3 regions of the Aeromonas sp. TECH754 genome follow, and region 2 is predicted to be linked to each of the others. Evidence: riboswitches for the same ligand, from Rfam matches in the RefSeq annotation. Region 2 holds a riboswitch; each other region holds the start of a gene.
What was found. A riboswitch is a leader RNA that binds a small molecule or an ion and turns the genes downstream of it on or off. The one in region 2 is predicted to bind cyclic di-GMP.
Positions count from the first base shown of each region.

Region 1: another riboswitch for cyclic di-GMP. It lies ahead of ACZ9IL_RS13315 (glycosyl hydrolase family 18 protein); the one in region 2 lies ahead of gbpA (N-acetylglucosamine-binding protein GbpA).
Region 3: another riboswitch for cyclic di-GMP. It lies ahead of ACZ9IL_RS00495 (glycosyl hydrolase family 18 protein); the one in region 2 lies ahead of gbpA (N-acetylglucosamine-binding protein GbpA).

Region 1 covers NZ_JBWBRA010000001.1:2,967,122-2,971,282, forward strand. The annotation lists gene ACZ9IL_RS13315 (glycosyl hydrolase family 18 protein) at 1-2,305, opposite strand, end outside; cyclic di-GMP riboswitch class I at 2,419-2,501, opposite strand; gene ACZ9IL_RS13320 (ExeM/NucH family extracellular endonuclease) at 2,796-4,161, shown strand, end outside.
Region 2 covers NZ_JBWBRA010000001.1:3,207,370-3,211,530, forward strand. The annotation lists gene ACZ9IL_RS14425 (M3 family metallopeptidase) at 1-1,183, opposite strand, end outside; cyclic di-GMP riboswitch class I at 1,579-1,664, shown strand; gene gbpA (N-acetylglucosamine-binding protein GbpA) at 1,726-3,150, shown strand; gene ACZ9IL_RS14435 (cytochrome b) at 3,257-3,784, shown strand; gene cbl (HTH-type transcriptional regulator Cbl) at 3,883-4,161, opposite strand, start outside.
Region 3 covers NZ_JBWBRA010000001.1:113,731-117,891, reverse strand. The annotation lists gene ACZ9IL_RS00495 (glycosyl hydrolase family 18 protein) at 1-2,178, opposite strand, end outside; cyclic di-GMP riboswitch class I at 2,290-2,377, opposite strand; gene ACZ9IL_RS00490 (hybrid sensor histidine kinase/response regulator) at 2,591-4,161, opposite strand, start outside.

The sequences.
Region 1 (4,161 bases), 240 kb from region 2:
CATACTCGTTCTTGGCCGGGTCGAACGCATAGTCCCCCGCCATTTCCCAGAACATCACGCCCCCCAGACCCCGGTTGACGATGTAGTCCAGCTTCTTGCCCATGGACTCTTCATCTTCGGTGGAGAGGAACACCTTCTTCTGCTCGTTCCACAGCCAGGGCGCCTGCGCCTTGTCGTCGTAGTAACGCACGTACTGGCCCTGGATCACGTCAGCCGGATCGTTGGGATCCAGGCCCCAGGCCGTGCCATAGCTCGGCAGGGTAGTGATGCCGAGGCTGGCCGCGTGCTCCAGGTTCTTGGCGTGCCACATGGGCACGGCACCGGCGCCGACTTCCTTGCCGTTCTTGTCCAGATCGTGCCAGATGTTGTCGATGCCGACAGCCCCGTTGCCGCAGGGGATGGTGCTGCCACCGGTGCCCGGCTGGCAGTTGCTCTGGCTCGGCAGGGCTGCCTTGCCGTTGAGACCATGGGTACCGCCGGTGACGCCTTGCCAGCCACGGGTGTAATAGGGCACCCCTATGTTGATCTTGCCGGCCGCCAGGGCGCCACGGAAGTAGTGCGCTGCCCAGGCCGAGTTCAGATAGCCGATGGCACCGTACTGGGCCTGGCTGTAGACCCCCCACTGGGCCAGCTCGGGATCCGCCTTGTTGTCGAACAGCGCGGCGTTGTGGGCCACGAAGTTGTTCCAGGCACCGTGGAAGTCATAGGTCATCAGGTTGACGTAATCCAGATACTGGGTGACCTGGAAGTTCTCCATGCCACGCAGCAGATAGGCCGACGCCGGCGAGGCGATCGTCAGCATGTACTTGCGACCATCCTCGGTACCGGCACTGTCGAGCCGCGAACGCAGGGTCTTCATCAAGACTTCGTAGTTGGCAAACAGCTTGGCCCGGCACTGGTTGGAGAGCGGGAAGTCGTTGGGGTTGCCCGCATCCTTCATGGAGGTGGGGTACTCATAGTCCACGTCCACCCCATCGAAGCCGTACTGGCGGATGAAGCCCACCGCCGAGTCGGCAAAGGCGTTGATGCCGGCGGTGTTGACCGAGCAATCCCCCTTGGTGGTGGCGGTGTAGAAGCCACGGGTATCGGCCCAGCCGCCCACCGAGATCAGCGTCTTCACGTCCGGATACTGCTTCTTGTACTTCGACAGCAGGTTGAAGTGGCCCTGATAAGCGAACTCGGGATCCATCTCGGCGCCCGCTACCCCCTCCCAGGTCATCTTGGTGGCAGAGTCGTCCACCTTGATCAGATGGCTCTGCTCGTCCACCCCGGCGAACGCGTAGTTGATGTGGGTGATCTTGTCCCAGGGAATGTCGTTCACCAGATAGGAAGGCAGGCCGTTCTTGCCGGTACGCCAGGAGGTGAAGTAGCCGATGACCCGGCGGGCATGGTCATCCCCCATGCACTCGCTGCCGTCGGCGCGGTAGACCTGACGAATGTCGCAGGAGAGGTTGCCACCGGTGGGTGGCAAGGCGGCTTCTTCCACCTGTACATCGACCTGGCTCGATTCGCCGACCAGATTGGCTTTATCGGTGGACACCAGTTTGAGGCCGGCCAGGCCCCTGTTCTGCGGTGTCCAGCTCAACTGCCAGGGGGCGCTGCTGTCTTCACCGACCTTCTGGCCATTCACATAGAGCTCGACCTTGGCCACGTCGTTGTTGGCATCGGTCACATTGGCCGTCACGGTGGCGGCGCGGCCCAGGGTCAGCTTGGCCCCGGCGGCCGGACTCGCGATGCTGACCTTGGGTGCCTCTGGCGCCACCACGGCACTGACGCTGAAAGCCGCATCGGCCTCGCTCAGCAGCTTGCCGTCCTTGTCCAGCCCGCGGGACTTGAGCTGATGGGCGCTGACCCCGCTGGCGGTCCAGCTCGCCGACCAGGGCGCCGCGCTGCTCACCGCCACCTGAACCCCGTCGATCAGATACTCGACCCGGGTCAGCGCGCTGCTGTTGCCGCTCAGGCTCACCGCCAGGGCCACCGGGGCGCCTTCGTTGAAAGCGCTACCAACCGCGGGCGAGCTGATGGCGAGCCCAAGGGCTGGCGCGGTGCCACCGTCGCTGAAGGGTTTCCAGGCATCGGCCCAGACTGCGCCCACGCCGGGAGCATAGTGGTAGGGCGAGGCGCCACACCAGCCGGAATAGGGGAATTCCTTGCATTCGTAGAGGTTGCCAACGTTGCTGACGACATCGCCAGCCTGGTAGGCGGTGCCAGCCTGATAGGCGGGATAAGCGGCTTGCGCCCAGGCGGGCATGGCCGCGAGGGCAACCAGCATGGCGAGCCTGCTGGGCCTGAAGGTCTGTTGCATTGTTTTATCTTCCTTGTTTTGTCTTGGCTTTTAAAACCGGGCAAAAGGCGGCAGCAACAGGCGAGAAAGGGTCGACAACAGGCCATGGACGGGCCACATACCCTCATGTCACCCGGGGAAACCCCGCTATCTGTCCCTGCGGGGCAGATCGGAGGCTTTGCGTCCCGGCATCATTGCCGGTTTGCCCTTTACCTGGGTTCCGTGAGGAACAGGGCGAGTATAGGAAGCAAGTCGCAGATGCTCAATCTTTGTTCTCGAAGAGAAATATGTAAACGCCAGCGGGATCACAGTATTTCGACTCGCAACAAATGACAAATTAGTCATTAATTTCAACTTGTTAGCCAGATCAAATAAATGAAATAGGCCTCCTTTGTCTCCCAATAATGTGCGTTGGCTCACTGGTATGAACTGCCAGAAATGTGACAATGCGCGCCCTTGGTCAAGGCGCCAAGGCTATGGAAACACTGGCAAAAATAAAAAAGGATTACCCATGAAAGGAACACCTACCCTGCTGTCGCTGGCCGTGGGGCTCGCCCTTGCGTCCCCCTCTGTCTACGCCGCCGGCTTCAGCTGTCCGGCCGACAATGCCCTCACCCCCATCCCCGCCATTCAAGGCAGTGGCGACAAGAGCCCGCTCATCCCGGACGATCTGTTCGAAAGCACCCAGACGGTCTCGGTCAAGGCGGTGGTCAGCGCCCTCGGCGAGAGCCTGAACAAGGGCTTCTACCTGCAGGATGTGCAGGGAGATGGCAACCCCCAGACCTCGGACGGCATCTTCGTCTTCCTCAGCGACAAGAACTTCGCGACCAAGTACCCGGACCTCAAGCCGGGCACCGTAGTCTGTCTGGAAGCCAAGGTGGCGGAGTATTACGGCTACACCCAGCTCAAACCCGTCTTCGACGGCAGCGCTGCGCGTCTGCAGGTGCTGGCACAGGGCGCGGCCCCTGCCGCCGTACCGCTGCGGGTGCTGGAGGGAGAAACCCTGGCCCGGGCGCTGGAGCGCCACGAGGGGATGCGGGTACGGCTCGATGAAAGCAGCGGCCTCAAGATCAGCCGCAACTTCAGCTACGACTACGCCGCCAGGCGCAACAACCTGGTGCTCTCCCACCAGGCACCGCTGATGAAGCCGACCCAGCTGCATGTGGCGGGCAGCGAGCAAGCCAAGGCACTGGCACAGGCCAATGCCGGCAACCGGGTGTTCCTCGAATCCGACTTCAAGGCCGCCGACGGCAAGCTGCCCTGGCTGCCAGCCTGGGAGCCGGAGCAGGGCTATCTGCGCGTCGGCGATGCGCCGGTCAACCTGGATGCCCTGGTAGGTTACAGCTATGACGAATACCGGCTGATCGTGCCGAAGGAGCAGACCATCACGGTCGGCGATCTGCTGCGTACCGACGAGAACGATCGCCAGCGCGCACCGGCCCGCACCGCCGGCACCGACTTGCGCATCGGCAGCTTCAACGTGCTCAACTACTTCACCAGCCACTCCAGCGTGGGCGGCGCCCTCAACGTGCTCTGCGTGGATCAGGCGGATGCGGACAGCGCCAAGGGCTGCAACCGCGGCGCCAAGGATCTGACTGACTTCCAGCAGCAGCGTACCAAGATAGTGAACGCCATCACCGAGATGGACGCAGACCTCCTCGGCCTGATGGAGATGGAGAACAACGGCTTCGACGAACACTCCGCCATCAGCGATCTGGTCGCGAGTCTCAACGCCCAGCAAAAAGACGTCAGCCAGCACTACGCCTTCGTCAGCCTGCCCAAGGCCCTGCTCGGTCAGGAGCGCTTCTTCGGTGGCGACGCCATCATGGTGGCCATGATCTACCGTCCGGCCAAGCTGACCCCGAGCGGGGATGCCA
Region 2 (4,161 bases):
GGATCGTTTCGCCAGCGGCGTTGCGGGCGTAGCGCTTGAGCCAGTCCGCATCGTCCAGCAGGCTGTCGCAGAACATGGACTGGGTCTCGGCATAGGCCATGGAGGTGGGGGGAAACTCCTGGGAGAAGCAGGGGGCGTTACCGGTGACGTTGGCGAAGTGGGCGGCATGGCCGCCTTCGTGGAACAGGGTGTTGAGACCGCTCCAGCCGCTACCGATCTGGGCCGGATCGGCCAGGCTGGTGAAGTTGACCACCGCGGGCACCCACTGCCCCTCCTGCCAGAAGCTCGGCACCGGGCCGTGGCAGAAGCCGTTCTCGTATTTCCCCTCCCGGGTCAGCAGATCCAGGGTCAGGGTCGCGTCCCGATACTGGATGCCGAGCCGGCGGAAGCTCTCGACCCAATCTTTCAGCGCCCGCGAAAACGGCACATAGGGATCGAGCTGGCGGGTCACGTCGCCGCTCACGCTGTAGCGCAGGTTGTGGGGCAAGAGCGCCGCTTCCCCCTTGGCAGCCTTCAGCTCGGCCAGGCTCTGGTGCAGGCGCTGTTCGGTGCGGGCGATGAAGTCATCGAGTATGCCGAACAGCTGCTCCGGGCTCATCTGCTCGTTCTTGTGCACCTTGTAATCGAAATAGTCCCGATAACCCATGGCACGGGCAAAGCGGTTGCGCAGCGCGACTATCGCCAGGTAGCCGTTGTCGACCACCCACTGCTCCAGGGCATGGAACATGGCAACTGCGCTCTGGCGTACCGGCTCGCTCGCACTGGCGGCCAGCGCCGTGCTGGCGGCAGGCAGACTGCCGGTCACCGGCTGACCCTGCTCATCGAGCAGGCTGAGCTTGAGCTCCTTGCGGCGGGCGAACAGCTCCGCCTCGGCGGCCACCAGTTCGTCCATCAGGGCGGCGGCGGCCGGATCCTCGATCACGTTGCACTCGAAGAAGGCGATCCAGCCTGCCAGGCCGTGCTTGAGCTCGGTCTCTTCGGCCAGGGCCTGCATCTCACGCAGCACCGGCAGCCGGGCCGGGTTGGCGCAGAACGTCTTGTAGGCCTGCTCGGCGGCGGTGAAGCCGACCTGATCGTCGCTGGTGCCCATGTAGGTGGACCAAAACAGATCCTCCTTGCGCCTGTGTACCTGCAGGTAGTCGGCGTTGAGCTGGTTCAAGTAATTCCTGGCGATGGAAGTCATAAGGTCCCTCTTGTTGTCGGTGGCGTCTGATCCGCCTTGCCTTGTGATGATGCCCGGCCGTGACCAGGCAAGCGTGCGCCGGGGTGCGCCTGATCACGCTACCAAAAGCCGCTGTCTATGTCTGTAGCACCGGGATCCGGTCTGCACCCACCCGAGCCAGGCCCTGCCCATGGGGTCTCTTTATTGACTGCAAATGATGCATTGATTTTGCATGTTAATTAAGCAAGAAGCCGTCATACAGCCAAAGCGGTCTATCAAATAGACATTTAAAAACAAAAAGTTAAGTATTGGCTCTACTCCGACGAGGTCAAGCTGTAAAGATTTACACTTAATAATTTAATCAAAATAAGACATGATGGCAGCGCGTCGTCAAACGCGACGCAATGACCCTTTATGTAGTCATTTGGCAAACTGGTTGAAAGGCCAGGACGCAAAGCCTCCGGTCTAAAGACGTCTCGTCCAGGATAGCGGGGTTGCAGCATCGTGTTTCGGGGAAAACCCCAGCCAACTTGACTGCCCACATCTGTCGAACAGAGGAATGTATGGCAGCAAAAACTCAACTCAATCACCTCGCGGCGGCGCTCGCGCTGCTGGCCAGCGGCGGCGTACTCGCCCATGGCTACATCAACCAACCGGAGGCGCGCAACTACCTGTGCAAGACCGGTGGCAACAGCCAGTGTGGCGCCGTCCAGTGGGAGCCCCAGAGCCTGGAGGCACCGTCCGGCTTCCCCAATGGTGGTCCCGCCGACGGCCAGATCGCCTCGGCCGGTCACCCGCAGTTCGCCGAGCTCGACGTTCAGACCAGCGATCGCTGGACCAAGCGTCCGGTGCAGGGGGGCCCCTTCGCCATCAGCTGGAGCTTCACCGCCAACCACGTGACCCGCAACTGGCGTTACTACCTCACCAAGCAGGATTGGAACCCGAACCAGCCGCTGACCCGGGACTCCTTCGATCTGACCCCCTTCTGCGTCATCGACGGGGGCATGGTGCAACCACCCAAGCAGGTCACCCACAATTGCACCCTGCCGGCCCGCACCGGTTATCAGGTGATCCTGGGGGTCTGGGAGGTGGGTGATACCGCCAACAGCTTCTACAACCTGATCGATGCCAAGTTCGATGGTGGCACCCAGCCGCCGCTGACCTGGAGCCAGGGCGGAACCATCTATCCCTCCATCGATCTGGTGGCTGGTGACAAGGCCAAGACCCGGGTGTTCGACGCCAACGGCGAGCGCACCGATCTGCAGACGGTGCTGACCATAGGCTCCTCCGAGCAGGGCCAGAAGAACAACTGGGCCCACGATCTGGCAGCCAAGATCAACACAGAGCAGAGCCAGATCCGCGCCGGCCAGCAGGGAACAGATGGCCAGTTCAACCCGGTTTACGGGCAGAACCCCATCTACCTGAAGGCTGGCAGCAACCTGCAACGGGTCGAGGTCCAGCTCGAGCAGCAGCAGCCTCCAGTGAACGACAGCATCAGCGTGAGCGGTCTGGAGAGCGAATACCTGCTCGACAACGGCAAGGTCACCCTGAACTTCAGCGTCACGGCCCAGGGGGATCTCGCGGTCACCAACACCCTGTATGACCATGGCGGTGCCGCCAAGGGACAGACCAGTGCCGACATCAAGGACAGCAGCCAGAGCTTCACCATGGCGGTCAGCGGCCTGAGCGCGGGTCACCATCAGCTGGTGATCGAAGGCAAGCCGAAGGCGGGTGGCGCCTCACTGCAGCAGACCCTGGATCTGATGTTCAAGGATCCGGCCAGCGGCGGCGACTACCAGTACAGCTTCCCGGAAGGGTTGAAGTCCTATGTGGCCGGCACCAAGGTGCTGCAACCCAAGAACGGCAAGGTATACCAGTGCAAGCCCTACCCCTACAGCGGTTGGTGCAGCATCTGGTCGAGCACGGCCACCCAGTATGAGCCCGGCGTGGGATCCAACTGGCAGGATGCCTGGACCCTGGTGAACTGAGCCCGCAACTCCTGAGCAGAAGAGGCCCGAGCGGCCTCTTTTTTTTGCCTGTTATCCGAGATCCCGCTGTCTTTGGCAGCGCGAGCTCCCCTGTCGGACAAACAATATGACGAAAAACTACTATGACCCCCTGAGTCGCCTGCTGCACTGGCTGATGGCCGTCGTCATTCTCTACGCCACCCTGGCGGGCTACCTGATGCACCTGGTGATCGACAGCCACCCCCGGCTGTTTCAGTTTCTGTCGGTGCTGAACATGTCGATGGCGACCCTAATCACCCCGCTCTTCCTGCTGCGCTGGGGCTGGCAGCACCTGAGAACGCCACTGCCCGAGAGTGAGGCCGGGCACTACCATGGCTGGGTCAAGCTGGCCCATGCCCTGCTCTATGGGCTGATGTTCGTCGTGCTGCTGAGCGGCTTCCTGATGCTGGAGCAGGATTACGCCCTGTTCTGGCTCTATCCGATCACCAACCCCATCGACAGCCCCGAGATCAACGCCTTCTTCTTTCGCGTGCACCGCCTCGGTTGCCTGTCGCTGGCGGCGCTGGTCCTGCTGCACCTGGCCGCCGCTCTGTATCACCACAGGAAAGGGGATCGCACCCTGTACCGCATGCTGGGACCCCACACCGGCAAATAAACCACCGGCGCTTGATAGCCGATACAGGTGCGCCAGCCATCGGCAGATAAACAAACAGGGAGCCATGGGCTCCCTGTTCTCTCATCTCGCGGCAGGCATCAGATCTGGTAATCGAGTTGCGGTTCGTTGCCCATGGCCCGCGCCTGGATATCCGCCAGCGCCAGCTCGGGGTTGCAGAGCTGGATGAACTGCCAGGCGAAGTTGTGCTGGAACTGCCCCTGCTTGAGGCCGATCCAGGCGGTGTGCGGTGCAAACAGCCGGCTGCCGTCTAGCTGCACCAGCCCCTTGTCGCGCTGGGGGTCGAACGCCATGTCCGCCAGGATGCCGACCCCCATCTCCAGCTCGACATAGGTCTTGATGACGTCCGAATCCTGGGC
Region 3 (4,161 bases), 3.1 Mb from region 2:
GCTGGTCACACTTGGGCCTGTGACCACCAGGGTCGCACTGTTCTGGCCGGTCGCAACGAGACCCGCAGGCAGGCTCCACTGGTAGGTCAGGGCATCACCGTTCGGATCGGACGCCGTGGCCTTGATGGTTACCTGCTTGCCCGACTCGACACTGGCGGTGGCCGGCACTGTCACTACGGGGGGCAGGTTTGGCTGCGGTGCCTTGTTGGTCACCACCACCTGATCCTTGGCCGAGAGGTTGTGGTCATCGGTGACGGTCAGCTCGAACACCAGGTTGATGTCGGTACTGACGGCATCGAGTACCACCCGAGCCTTGGCCTGAGTGGCATCGACCAGGCTGACCTGAGGACCCGAGACCTGCTTCCAGCTGTAGCTCAGCACGCCACTTTCCGGATCGTGGGAGGCGGCACCGTTGAGGACCACCTCGGCCGGGCCAGTGACATTCAGATCGCTGCCGGCATTGGCCACCGGCGGCTTGTTGGTTGGTGGCGTGGTGCCCTCCCCGTGGCCCAGACCCTCGTGCATGGCATTGAGGATGTCGCCGTTATCGGCATCGATCTCCCAGGAGAACAGGCCGCCGAGCTGGTTTGCCAGCACATACTGGCCCTTGGCCTTGACCGAACGATCGTTGTCATAAGTGATGAGATCACCGGTCGCGGCCTTGAACAGGTAGGGAGCCTCGGCCACCTCGTCATAGCCCTTGGCCCAGTCGCTGCCCATGCGGTTGTTGACGATGTCGCGGTAATCCACCACGCCATTTTCCCAGGTGCCCTTGATGGGGCCAGTAGCGGTACCGGTGAAGGGGTTGTTGCCCTGATAGTTGCTAACGCCGGTCCAGCCACGGCCATACATGGCCGTGCCAACCACCAGCTTGCCGGGTTCAACTCCCTGGGCCAGCATTGCCTTGACGGCCTTGTCGGTGGTGTAGCGGGTATTGGGATCCCAGCTCGCCTCGAACAGGTTGGTCTGATGCCCCAGTTCGGTGTTGGTCCAGGCGCCGTTGAAGTCGTAAGTCATGATGAAGATGTTGTCCATGTACTGCTGGGCAGCCTGGTAATCCACATCCTCGATCTTGTCATCACCCGCACCGATGGCGGAGGTCAGCTCATACTGGCGACCGGTCTCGGCCTCCAGCTCGTCGAGCATGGCACGCAGCTCTTTCATCAGCGTCACATAGGTGGCCCCATCGGAGGGATGGCCGAGGCCGGGGTTGGCACCCTGGCCTCCCGGGAACTCCCAGTCGATGTCCACGCCATCGAAGAATTTCCAGGTTTGCAGGAACTCCTTCACCGAGGCGACAAAGGTGTCACGTTTGCCCTTGTCTCCGAGGAAATAGAAGGGGTCGGAGAGCGTCCAACCGCCCACGGAGGGCAGGATCTTCAGATCCGGATTCGCCTGCTTGAGCGCCATAAGGTTGCCGAAGTTGCCCTTGTAGGGCTCATCCCAGGCGCTGAGGTTGCCCTGTGGCATCTGGATCGCCGCCCAGGGATCGTGGATGGAGACCTTGAAATCCTCCCGGCCGGCGCAGGAGCGCTGCAATGCCTCGAAGCTGCCCGCAATCTCCTTGAGGCTGTCGTTGATGCCATCCCCCCCACAGATGGGGGTAAAACCGTAGAGGATGTGGGTCAGGTTCTGGGCCGGGATCTTGTCCACGGTGAACTTGCGACCATAGACGCCCCACTCCACGTAGTAGGTGCCAACCACCTTGCCCGACTTGTTGATGTAGGGCTTGTTGTTCTCCTGCAACGGCGCCTTGAGCGGCTCCAGGTGGCTGCCGTCTGTGTCGGCCACCATGATCTCTTTTGCATCGGAGAGAGTACAACCATCGGCGTTGCACAGGGCCACCTGCATCTGGTAGCGACCCCCCTTGGTCACCTTGAAGGTCGCGGTACCTGCGGCAGAGGCGGGACCTGACCAGACCTCCTTGCCATCGAGCAGCACCTTGGCGGTCTGCCCGGCATCACCGGACCAGAGGTTCCAGCTCACGCTGACCGAGGCACCGTCTGCATGAACGGTCACCAGCTGGTTGTAGGCTGTGGCAGACTGATTGACTTCGACGATGGCGAACTTGGTGGGACCCGAAGCAATGACGGGTTTGCCGGGGGCAGCCGCAAAGGCGGAGGTAGTACAAAGCCCCCCGACCAACAGTGCCAACAGGGACAGTCTTGGACTTAACATTATTGAATTTCCTTATTTCGTTATTGGAATGAACAACGAAAAAGGCAACGCAACCCGACAGGTGACGCAGACAACATCGCAACCATGGCTTGGCCCATGGACGATACAACCCGTGGCGACCCCGCTATCTTAGGTACTGCTGACCCTTAGACCGGAGGCTTTGCGTCCCGGACTTTCATCCGGTTTGCCTTTTTCACAACTTGATTTGCGACAAAAATAATCGCCGGACGACTATAGAGGAGGAGTCGGAAGAGGCGCTACCTAGTAAAAATGACAGTGAATGGGACTCGCTTTTCCTGATTTTCAGCGAACATGCACATATGTTGTCGCCAATCTCAGGGGTGGGTCGACTTACTCCAGCTTCTGGACCCTGGCTGAAATCATCGGTCAAAGATTAATTCTGTGATGCATATCACTGTATTGGCAGCAACAAGCTGTTCATCAGCGCCCGCAGCTTGAGCGGCTTGACCGGCTTGCTGACGTAACCGAAGCCGTGCTCGCGGATCTGCGCCTGCAGATCGCTCTTGCGATCCGCACTGATGATGATGCCGCCGATGCCATTGCCGTGGGCCAGCCGGATCATGTGCAGCGCCTGCAGCCCGGTCTTGCCGTCGTCAAGGTGATAATCCGACAGTACCAGCCGGGGCTGGAAGCCGTCACCGATGAGCGCCTGCGCCTGCGCCAGGCTCTGGGCGCACTTCACCTCGCAGCCCCAGCGCCCCAACAGGGAGTGCATGGCGGTGAGAATGTCCTCCTCGTTGTCGATGCAGAGGATCCTGACCCCCTCCAGCTGGCTGTCCCGCACCATGGGGGCCGCCATCTGGCTCAGCATCACGGGCCGGGTTGCGAGGTTGAGGGTGATGGAAAACACCGAGCCCGCATCCGGCCAACTGCGCAGGGATAGCGGGTGACCCAGCACTTGGGAGATGCCGCGAGCGATGGCGAGCCCGAGCCCCAGCCCCTGCTCCCTGGCGGTGCGGGAGTGATCGAGGCGGGAGAACTCGTCGAAGATGGTCTCCTGCTTGTCGAGGGGGATGCCGGGGCCGTTGTCCCACACCTCAATGCGCACCTTGTCCCCCAGCCGGCGGCAACCGAGCAGCACCCGGCCCCCCGGGTTGTAGCGAAACGCATTGGTGAGGAAGTTCTGCAGCACCCGCCTAAGCAGGCGCACATCGCTGTAAACCGCGAGCCGGCTATCCACCACCGAAAACTGGATCTCCCCCGCCTGGGCCAGCACCCCGAACTCCGCCTTGAGGTTGCTCAGCACGTCCCGCAGGGCGAAATCGAGTTTCCTGGCCTTGAACTTGCCCGCCTCGAGCCGCGAGATGTCGAGCAAGTCGGTGATGAGATCCTCGGTCGCCCCCAGGGCGTCGTCGATGTGGCGGGCGATACGGATTTGCTCCGCCGCCTCTTCCCCGCTCTGGGGCAGCATCTCCAGCAGGGAGGAGGTGAACAGCTTGGCTGCATTCAAGGGCTGGGTCAGATCGTGACTCACCGCCGCCAGGAAACGGCTCTTGGAGTGATTGGCACGCTCCACCTGCTGGTTCACCAGCAACAGCTGGCGGTTGAGCTCGGACAGCTCGTGGGTGCGCTCGGCCACCCGCGCCTCCAGGTGTTCGTTGGCCTCCCGCAGCACCCGCTCCGCCGCCCTGAACGGGGTGATGTCGGTGAAGGTCATCACGAAGCCCCCCGCCGGCATGGGATTGCCCTGCATCTCGATCACCCGGCCATCCGGCCGCTCCCGCGCCGAGACGTGGGGGCTGCCGCGCTGCATGAAGGCGACCCGCCGGGCCACATGCGCCTCCAGCTCGCCCGGACCACACAGCCCCTGCTCGGCGTTGTAGCGGATGATCTCCTCGATGGAGCGCCCCACCTGGATGAGGCCGGGCGGATAGTGGAACAGTTCGATGTAGCGCCGGTTCCAGGCCACCAGCTTGAGCTCCCTGTCCACCACCGAGATCCCCTGCCCCATGTGTTCGATGG